Linked DNA regions of Dongshaea marina. The protein of the gene in region 1 interacts with the protein of each later gene in a pairwise test. Links are inferred from orthologs where the notes say so. Each region holds a gene or a part of one and is shown on either strand. Other genes may lie near its edges.

Evidence for each region.
Region 2: the proteins of DB847_RS15550 (region 1) and def interact in binary tests that used the Escherichia coli proteins (3 or more experiments, as listed by UniProt). The link is inferred for Dongshaea marina from one-to-one orthologs.

What each region holds. Positions count from the first base shown.
Region 1 is NZ_CP028897.1:3,314,821-3,319,159, reverse strand. Bases 862-3,690 are described here. They hold DB847_RS15550 (aspartate-semialdehyde dehydrogenase), read left to right. Parts: upstream 862-1,680; coding sequence 1,681-2,700; downstream 2,701-3,690. Other genes in these bases: DB847_RS15545 (FimV/HubP family polar landmark protein), read left to right, coding at 3,046-3,690; DB847_RS15555 (4-phosphoerythronate dehydrogenase), read left to right, coding at 862-1,662. Outside these bases: DB847_RS15560 (phosphatase PAP2 family protein), read right to left, coding at 1-393; more of DB847_RS15555, read left to right, coding at 538-861; more of DB847_RS15545, read left to right, coding at 3,691-4,339.
Region 2 is NZ_CP028897.1:4,681,281-4,685,669, reverse strand. Bases 648-3,526 are described here. They hold def (peptide deformylase), read right to left. Parts: upstream 2,400-3,526; coding sequence 1,896-2,399; downstream 648-1,895. Other genes in these bases: DB847_RS21935 (LysM peptidoglycan-binding domain-containing protein), read left to right, coding at 2,515-3,526; fmt (methionyl-tRNA formyltransferase), read right to left, coding at 908-1,876; rsmB (16S rRNA (cytosine(967)-C(5))-methyltransferase RsmB), read right to left, coding at 648-911. In the rest of the region: more of rsmB, read right to left, coding at 1-647; more of DB847_RS21935, read left to right, coding at 3,527-3,603; DNA-processing protein DprA, read left to right, coding at 3,600-4,389. UniProt on the Escherichia coli protein: Removes the formyl group from the N-terminal Met of newly synthesized proteins. Requires at least a dipeptide for an efficient rate of reaction. N-terminal L-methionine is a prerequisite for activity but the enzyme has broad specificity at other positions.

The DNA.
Region 1 (4,339 bases):
CTCTTTGAGCTGATAGAAACTGTCGGTTGAGGGGATTTTCCCTTCGGCCGCTAACTGCTCAAGGTAGGGGCGACTTTCCTGAGTCACATGTTTTACCACCGTCTTGGTTCCCCAGGCGACGGCCAGAGCAACCAGCAGGCAGCCAACCAGGATCACCAGGCGATTAAGGCAGAAAGGGCGTGAGCCTGCGCTGATCAATAACAGCACAATCAAAGTGACAATCAAGCCTTTGCTGCTGACCGACAGCGTCAGCCCATATAGGATGGAAGCAAAGGATGAATGAAGATCCAGCATGGGGTACCAGCGTACTCCCAGATGCTCGGAGATAAAGCTGATACTGATCACTATAAGCAGGATCACCAGGGTGATGAGCTGTTTTTTAATGTAAAACATCTGTCCTTGGTATTGGCTAAACAATCATGTGGCAAGGATGCCATAGTTGGGACGGATTAGCCATTTTCAGGATAAGCCTTTGTTTTGATAGTATGAGCTCTGGATCCGTGTTTATCGCCTTGTCCCGGGCTGTTGAGGAGTCGTATGCATTTTGTGATTGATGAAAATATTCCCTATGCCGAGCAGTTCTTCGCTCATATGGGGTCAATTGAGCGGGTGAACGGGCGTGAGTTAGCTGCGCGGCAGCTGAAAAACGCCGATATCCTGCTGGTTCGCTCGGTGACTCAGGTCAATCAGGAGTTGCTGGCCGAAGCTGAGCACCTTAGGTTTGTCGGGACTGCAACCATAGGCACCGATCATGTGGACCAGGATTATCTCAAACAACGGGGGATCCGCTTTTCAAGTGCCCCCGGATGTAACCGGATCTCGGTGGCTGAATATGTGCTGAGCGCACTGCTTGTGGTAGCCGAGCGTCAGCAGCTTGATTTGAGAGATTTGAGCCTTGGGATAGTGGGCGTGGGCAATATTGGTCGTGAGTTGTCCTCCAAGGCCACAGCGCTGGGGATGAAGCTACTGTTATGCGATCCTCCTCGTGCCAGAGCCGGTGATACGGGGCCATTTATCTCCCATCAACAACTTCTCTGGGATGCGGATATTATCAGCTATCACGTGCCGCTCACTCCTGCTGAAACCCAAGATGGGACTTTCCATCTGTTGGGAGCAAGTGAGCTCAACTCGCTTACCGGCAAAAAGATTTTGGTGAACTCCTCGCGTGGTGAGGTATGGGATAACCGGGCCTTACTGGCGCGTCAGATGGGTGGGGAGCCCCTCAACCTGGTGATGGATGTCTGGGAGAGTGAGCCGGATATCCTGCAGGATCTAATTCCACATACTCAGTTGGCAACACCACACATTGCCGGATATAGTCTGGAAGGAAAAGCACGGGGTACGGAGATCCTGTATCGGGCGGTGTGCGATTGCCTGGGCATGCCCACTGAGCTGAGTTTGCAGCCGTTATTGCCTGAGCCTGAGATCTCTACGGTCCGCGTTCGGGGAGTACTAGGTCCGGAGCAGCAGCAAAAGTTGATGCAGCTGGTTTACGATGTGCGACAAGATGACGCCAGGTTTCGAGCTCAGGTTGCAAACCCCGGGGGGTTTGACCGGCTACGTAAAACATATCCGGTGCGTCGGGAGTTATCCTCATTACGGCTTGAGGGTGTCGAGAATGACAGACGGGCTCAATTACAAGAATTGGGTTTTTATTTATAACGAAAAAGGAGTGGGTAGGTGCAACAAAGTTACAGAGTCGCGGTATTGGGGGCCAGTGGTGCAGTGGGGCGGATGCTGATTGAGCTTCTGGAGGAGCGGGAATTCCCGGTGGCAGAGCTTTTCCCCCTGGCTTCCTCCAGAAGTGCAGGAACCAATATCACTTTCCAGGGGGAGGAGCTGGAAGTATTAGATGTTGAGGGCTTTGACTGGTCCAATGTTGAGCTATGTTTTTTCAGCGCCGGGGGTGAGGCCTCTCGTCGCTGGGTACCAGAGGCTGTGGATGCAGGAGCGGTTGTCATCGATAACACCTCAGAGTTTCGCTATGAAGAGGATATTCCCCTGGTGGTTCCTGAGGTGAATCCTGATGCCATTGCCGGGTACCGTCAACGGGGCGTGATTGCCAATCCGAACTGTTCAACCATCCAGATGTTGGTAGCTCTCAAGCCAATCTTTGATCAGGCTGGGATCGAGAGGATCAATGTTGCAACCTATCAGTCGGTCTCCGGTGCCGGACAATCCGGGGTTGATGAGCTTGCATCTCAGACCGCGGCTCTGTTGAACGCAAGACCGGTAAAAAGTGAGACCTTTGCGCAACAGATCGCCTTTAATGCCCTGCCGCACATCGATCGCTTCCTGGATAACGGCTATACCAAGGAGGAGATGAAAATGGTGTGGGAAACTCACAAGATCTTCGGCGATCCCTCGATCGGCGTCAATCCAACCTGCGTCAGGATCCCGGTATTTCATGGGCACGCCGAGGCGATCCACCTGGAGACCCGGATCCCCTTTGATGCGGAGCAAGCCAAGTCGGTCCTGCGGGATGCCCCGGGAGTGACTCTGTGTGAAGATGCACAAGAGTATCCGACCCAGGTGACCCATGCGGCCGGTGAGGATAGTGTTTTTGTGGGACGGATCCGCGATGATATCTCTCATCCCAATGGCCTGAGCCTGTGGGTGGTAGCGGATAATATCCGAAAAGGAGCGGCCACCAACGCCATTCAGATTGCCGAGGAGCTGGTGAAGCATTACTGGCACTAGAGTCGTCTCCCAACCATGGAGTCAATACTGTAACAAATCACGGGCTTTGCATGTGGGCTCCCAATGCCGATTATCATTTCAGAGGAACCTGGCCTGTTCGGGCAGTACCGCACTGAAGTGGTGACCCGGTTCAGAACAGCTCTAAGTGGCACATTATTGGCATTAAAACAAGAGGCGCTTTGCGCCTCTTGCTATTTTTTGGGCGGAGAAATGTAAATCAAATCAGTTTTTTCCTAAACTTTAGCAAGATAGCAGCGTTTTTTGCTGTGGGCTGAGCCAACCCATATTGGAAGTCGGTAAGTTGGCACGGGATCAGGACTCTGACAGCTCAATGAAGGAAGGGTTATGGGATCTACACACAAATGGCTGGTACTTGTCTGTTTACTGATGGTCTTCTTACAGGGGACTGCCAGTGCAGCATCGGATGATCAGTACCAAAGTGATCAGTTCTATGTTGAGCTGGTTGGTCCTTCCGGCGAGGCTTTGCCGCTGGCTGAACAGAACAAGGCTCAGGCCTCTCTTCCCGAAAGCTACGGGCCGATTCTAAAAACGGACACCCTCTGGTCACTAGCGACCCGTTTTCGTCCTGACACATCTGTAACCATTTATCAGGTGATGCAGGGGATCTTCGATAAAAATCCTCAGGCCTTTGAGCAGGGCCACATCAACCACCTGATACTGGGCAGTACACTGAAATTACCATCTAGGGCTGAGATCAGCAGGCTTGATAGCAAAGCGGCGCGGAGCTGGTTCCTGCAGGAGCGCCAGGCTAAATTTGAATATGCTCCCATAAAGCAGCCAAAAGCTAAGCCTGCACCTGTATCTGAAAAACCAAAGCCTGATCCTAAGCCCGAACCTAAACCTGAACCTGTGCAAGCCACTAAGGTAAAGCCTGCACCAAAGGTGGTGACAGCCTCTGAGGCTGAAGCCACCAAGGTGGACCCTGAAGCAGCCCCCGCAGTTGTGGAGCCTCCCAAGCCTGCGGTCGATTCCAAATTGGTGAAGGAGCTCAAGGGGCAGGTTGAAGAATCTAACCAGCAGCTCGAGATGATGGCGGAGGGGCACCATCGCCTCAAGCTGCGAATCCAGAAACTCAATGCTGAAATCGATCGCCTCAAGGGTCAACTTGGAGAGCAGGATGAGCTGAAGAAACAGCTGCAATTGATAGAAGCCCAGTTGGTGCAGCAGCAACAGCAGCTCCTTGAACAGCAACAGCAGCAACAGGAAAAGGGCTGGTTCGATGATTTTGCTGGCTCCTGGTTGAACCTGGTGTTACTGATTGTCTTCCCTGTACTGATCGTGCTGCTGATTGTGAGCTTCTGGCTCAGAATGCGTGCCAAGCGAGAGCTTGAGAATCAGGAAAAGGATATGGCCGAATCCACAACCATGTTGATGGATGAGGATAATGATGAACTCTCCAGCTTGCTTGCTGATGATGGGGAAGTTCCGGATCTTACTGCTGACGATGATCTCTCTTTGACACAGGACGATGAGCTACCTGAAGAACCTGCTGAGCCAGCGGAAGAGGTCTTTGCCGATGAGGAAGAGGCCGAGGAGGTCTTTGCTGATACAGATGAGTCGGAGCAGCTTGAATCCCCGGATCTTGTTCCATCTGATGCCCCTGAGGGCGAGAGTAAGG
Region 2 (4,389 bases), 1.4 Mb from region 1 along the record:
TTGGAAGCATCCCCTTGCAGTACCTTGGCCTGGTAGCAACTGCGCCCGAGGTTTTCCTGGAGCCGTTCCAGGCGGTCCGCCTCACTATCCACGGCTACCATCTGCTTGAGTTGTGGTTGCGACTCCAGGATATGGATGGTTTTGCCGCCGGGGGCTGCACAGGCATCAAGAATCAGCTCACCGGGTGCCGCTTCAAGCAATAGGGCCGCCATCTGCGCCGCTGCATCCTGTACCGAGCAGCGACCCTCGCTGAATCCCGGCAACTTTTCTACATCGGTGGCCTGGGCAAGCTGAACCGCACTGCTGGCAAGTTCAGAGGATTCACCCTCAAGCTGTTGCTCCGTGAGCTGCTCCAGCCAGTCGCTGCGACTGACTTTGGCGGTATTGACCCGAATCCACATCGGTGGTTTCTGGTTGTTGGCCTCGAGTATGTCTTGCCACTGCTCCGGATAGGCTTGCCTGATCCTGTTACTCAACCACTGGGGGTGGCTCAAGCGCGCGTTCGGGTTTTGATCGGTGCTTTCGCACAGCTCATCCCGGTTGCGCATAAAGTTACGCAGTACTCCGTTGACCAGCCCACGCAAGGTTGCGAAGTTAACCAGCTTACTGGCATTGACTGTCTCTGTAACCGCTGCATGATCCGGTACCCGGGTATAGAGGAGCTGGTAGAGTCCCACCAAGATCAGCGAATGCAGGATCCGCTGCTTGCCCTTAAGAGGCTTTTTCAGAAGTTGTGCAGCGATCGCATCCAGACGGCCATACCAGCGCAGGGTGCCGAAGCACAGCTCCTGCAGCAGGGCGCGATTGCGGGCACCGACCTTGGCCTGAGCCCTGGGAAGCGCGTTTGACAGGGACTGGCCCTGATGGATCACGCTATGGATCACTCGGGCAGCTTCGGCGCGGGTTTTCATGCTTGCTCCTCATCGGCAACGCCGACAGGCTTGCCCGGGGTAAACCAGTCGCGCCGCGAGTTTAGAATATCCCGGGCGGACATCGCTTTTTTTCCGGGGATCTGTAGCTTGAGGAGTCGAATTGCTCCCTCGGAGGTGGCGATATCAATACCCTCGGCGCTCGCACTCAGCACTACTCCCGGCTCAAGGGTGTTGGGATCACCGATCACCTCACTCTCCCAGACCCGGATGTTTTTATCCTGGATCGTAAAATAACTGACCGGCCAGGGGTTAAAGGCGCGCACCTGGCGCTCCAGGGCTGCTGCACCCTGGGTCCAGTCGAGCTGTGCCTCGGCCTTGGTTAGTTTTTCTGCGTAGGTTGCAAGGGAGTCATCTTGAGCCTCGGCTGCGAGGGTGCCGGCCGCGATCCCCTCAAGGGATTCCAGCAGGGCATCCGGACCAATGTCCATTAGCTTAAGATAGAGGGACTCGGAGGTTTCATCAGAGTCAATCGGGCAGCTCTTTTTCAGCAGCATGGCCCCGGTATCCAGGCCGGCATCCATCTGCATTATGGTTACGCCGGTCTCCTTATCGCCGGCCCACACCGAGCGCTGAATCGGCGCAGCCCCCCGCCACTTAGGAAGCAAAGAGCCATGCACATTGATGCAGCCCAGGCGTGGGGTATCCAGCACCAGTTGCGGCAAGATCAGGCCATAGGCGACCACCACCATGAGATCGGCATCCAGAGCGGCCAACTCCTGCTGCGCCTCGCTATCGCGAAGGGTTCTGGGCTGGTAGACCGGCAGCTGATGCTGCTCGGCAAGCTGCTTGACCGGGCTAGCTTGCAATTTTTTACCCCGCCCCGCAGGGCGATCCGGTTGGGTGTAGACGGCGATAACCTGATGTTCACTGTCCAGCAGCTTCTCAAGATGGCGCGCTGCAAAATCCGGCGTTCCGGCAAAAATAATTTTTAATGACTGACTCAAAACAACCTCTGGGTGGTAATTACTGGTCTTGCTTCTGGAGTTTCTCAAGCTTCTTACGAATTCGCTGGCGCTTGAGAGGCGACAGGTAATCGATAAATAGTTTACCGTTCAGATGATCCAGCTCATGCTGAATACAGATCGCCAGCAGCTCATCCGCTTCCAGTTCAAACGCCTCGCCCTTGGTATCAAAGGCCTTGACCGTGATTTTTTCTGCACGGGGTACCAGTGCCTGAATTGAGGGTACAGAAAGGCAGCCCTCCTCAATTCCGGTACTGCCGGAGCTGACCGTGATCTCAGGGTTGATAAGGACCAGAGGCTCACTGTGATCGCCGGAAAGATCGATGACGACGATGCGCTGGTCGATGTTGACCTGAGTAGACGCCAGACCGATTCCCTCCTCGGCATACATAGTTTCGAACATATCATCTACAATTTTTTGTAGTTGGGGAGAAAAGTCCTCGACTGGTTTAGGGATGAGTCTTAGTCGCTCATCCGGAAATCGAAGTACGTCTAGTTTGGCCATACGAAAACCCTCAGATTGGCACAAAGTTGGTTATTAGTCTGGCAGTATTCTAGACATTTGTGACGCTAAAAAACAGCAACAGAGAGCAGATGCTCTCAGGACAGGGATGGTTATGGTGGGACGACTCTGGATAGTGTTAACTTTGGCTCTTGCCCTGGCCTGTGGTGGGGTGTTCGCCAAAGAGGCGATGCAGCTCAAGCAGGATCACCCGAAAACCTATACAGTAAAGAAGGGTGATACCCTGTGGGATATCTCTAAAAAGTTTCTCAAAACACCCTGGCTATGGCCCAGGCTATGGCAGGTTAACCGTCAGGTGAGTAATCCTCATTTGATCTATCCAGGGGATGTTTTGAGTCTCATCTGGATTAATGGTGAACCTCGGCTGGTCAAAAAGCGGGTGGTTCGACTCTCTCCAAAGGTCCGGGTAGAGGAGAAGGTGCAGCCGATTCCAACCCTGCCTCTGTCGGAGATAGGTCCCTTCCTGCGGTTGGATCATATCTTTAATGGTGATGATATCAACAGCTTGCCTTTTGTTCTGGGCAACAATGAAACCCACCTGGGGATGCAGACCGGTGAGGAGGTGTTTGTTCGAGGTGTCCTCCAGGAAGACGCTCTGTATGGTATCTATCGGCCAGGTAAGGTCTACGAGGATGTCGAGACCGGAGAGTCTCTGGGGCAGCAGGCGATATTTGTCGGTATTTATCAGGCTGGTAAGGTCCATGATAATCAGCTGACCTCAGGGATCATCCGTAAGCAGCACAGGGCTGTGATGCAGGGTGATAAGTTGATGTTGCTTCCGGAGCAGGATTCTCAGAGCGCTTACTTTACCCCGATGGCCGGAGATCCTGTCAAGGGGGCCTATGTGGTGGACATTGCCAACCAGCAAACCCAGGTTGGTAAGCTTGGAGTGCTGGTGCTCAACAAGGGGATGAGAGACAAGCTCAAGCCCGGCGATGTGTATATGATTGAGCGCCCCGGAATCGAGGTCGCGGTCACCGGAAGAAGTAAGCCTGAAGCCAATTACAGCTCGCTGGCCGGAAGCTTTAGTAACCTGTTTGCGACCGATACCGAAACCCTTCCCTCGGAGCAGGTTGGACGGGTGATGGTGTTTCGCGTCTACGACAAGATGAGTATTGCTCTGGTTCTCGATAGTATTGATCCTATCCGCAAGGAGTACCTGGTCCACTCGATTGAGGTGCAATGAAACCTGCGCTATTCGAGCCCCGGGTGCAGTTCTGGCTGATGCTGGCCACTGCACCCGGGGTTGGTCCTGTTCGGGCTTGTGCCCTGAGGAACAGTCTTAACTCATCAGAGATAACCTCTCTTGACTCCCATCTTTGGGATAAGCTGGGTCTGAATTCGGAGCAGCGGCGCTGGATGCAATCCCCCGGGATGCAAGGCATGCTCGATGAGGCCAGGCGCTGGTTAGATGCAAGCGATGCACACAGTATATTGACACCGGACACTCCAGGTTACCCCGAGCTACTCAGAGAGTCCCACGGCGCACCACCTGTGCTGTTTGTCAGAGGAGACCCCAAAATTCTTCAGCAGCCACAGCTGGCTATCGTCGGCACCCGCCGGCCTACCCCCTATGGGGAAAAAATGGCCGGGCATTTTGCCCTGGGGCTCAGCGAGCTGGGTTACCTGGTGACCAGTGGTCTGGCTCTGGGAATCGATAGCTGCGCCCATCGGGCTGTGGTGGGGGCTGGATATCCTGGTATCGCGGTGTTAGGGAGTGGACTGAATCAGCTCTACCCTAAGCGCAACCGGATGCTGGCCCGGGAAATAGGTGAACGGGGAGGCGCACTGGTGAGTGAGCACTGGCCCTCGGTTGGGGTTCGACCGGAGCATTTTCCGAGGCGCAACCGCATCATCAGCGGACTGAGCCTGGGGACCCTGGTAGTGGAGGCGTCTTTGAAAAGTGGATCCCTCATCACGGCCCGTTATACCCTGGAGCAGGGGCGTGAACTGTTCGCGATTCCCGGCTCCC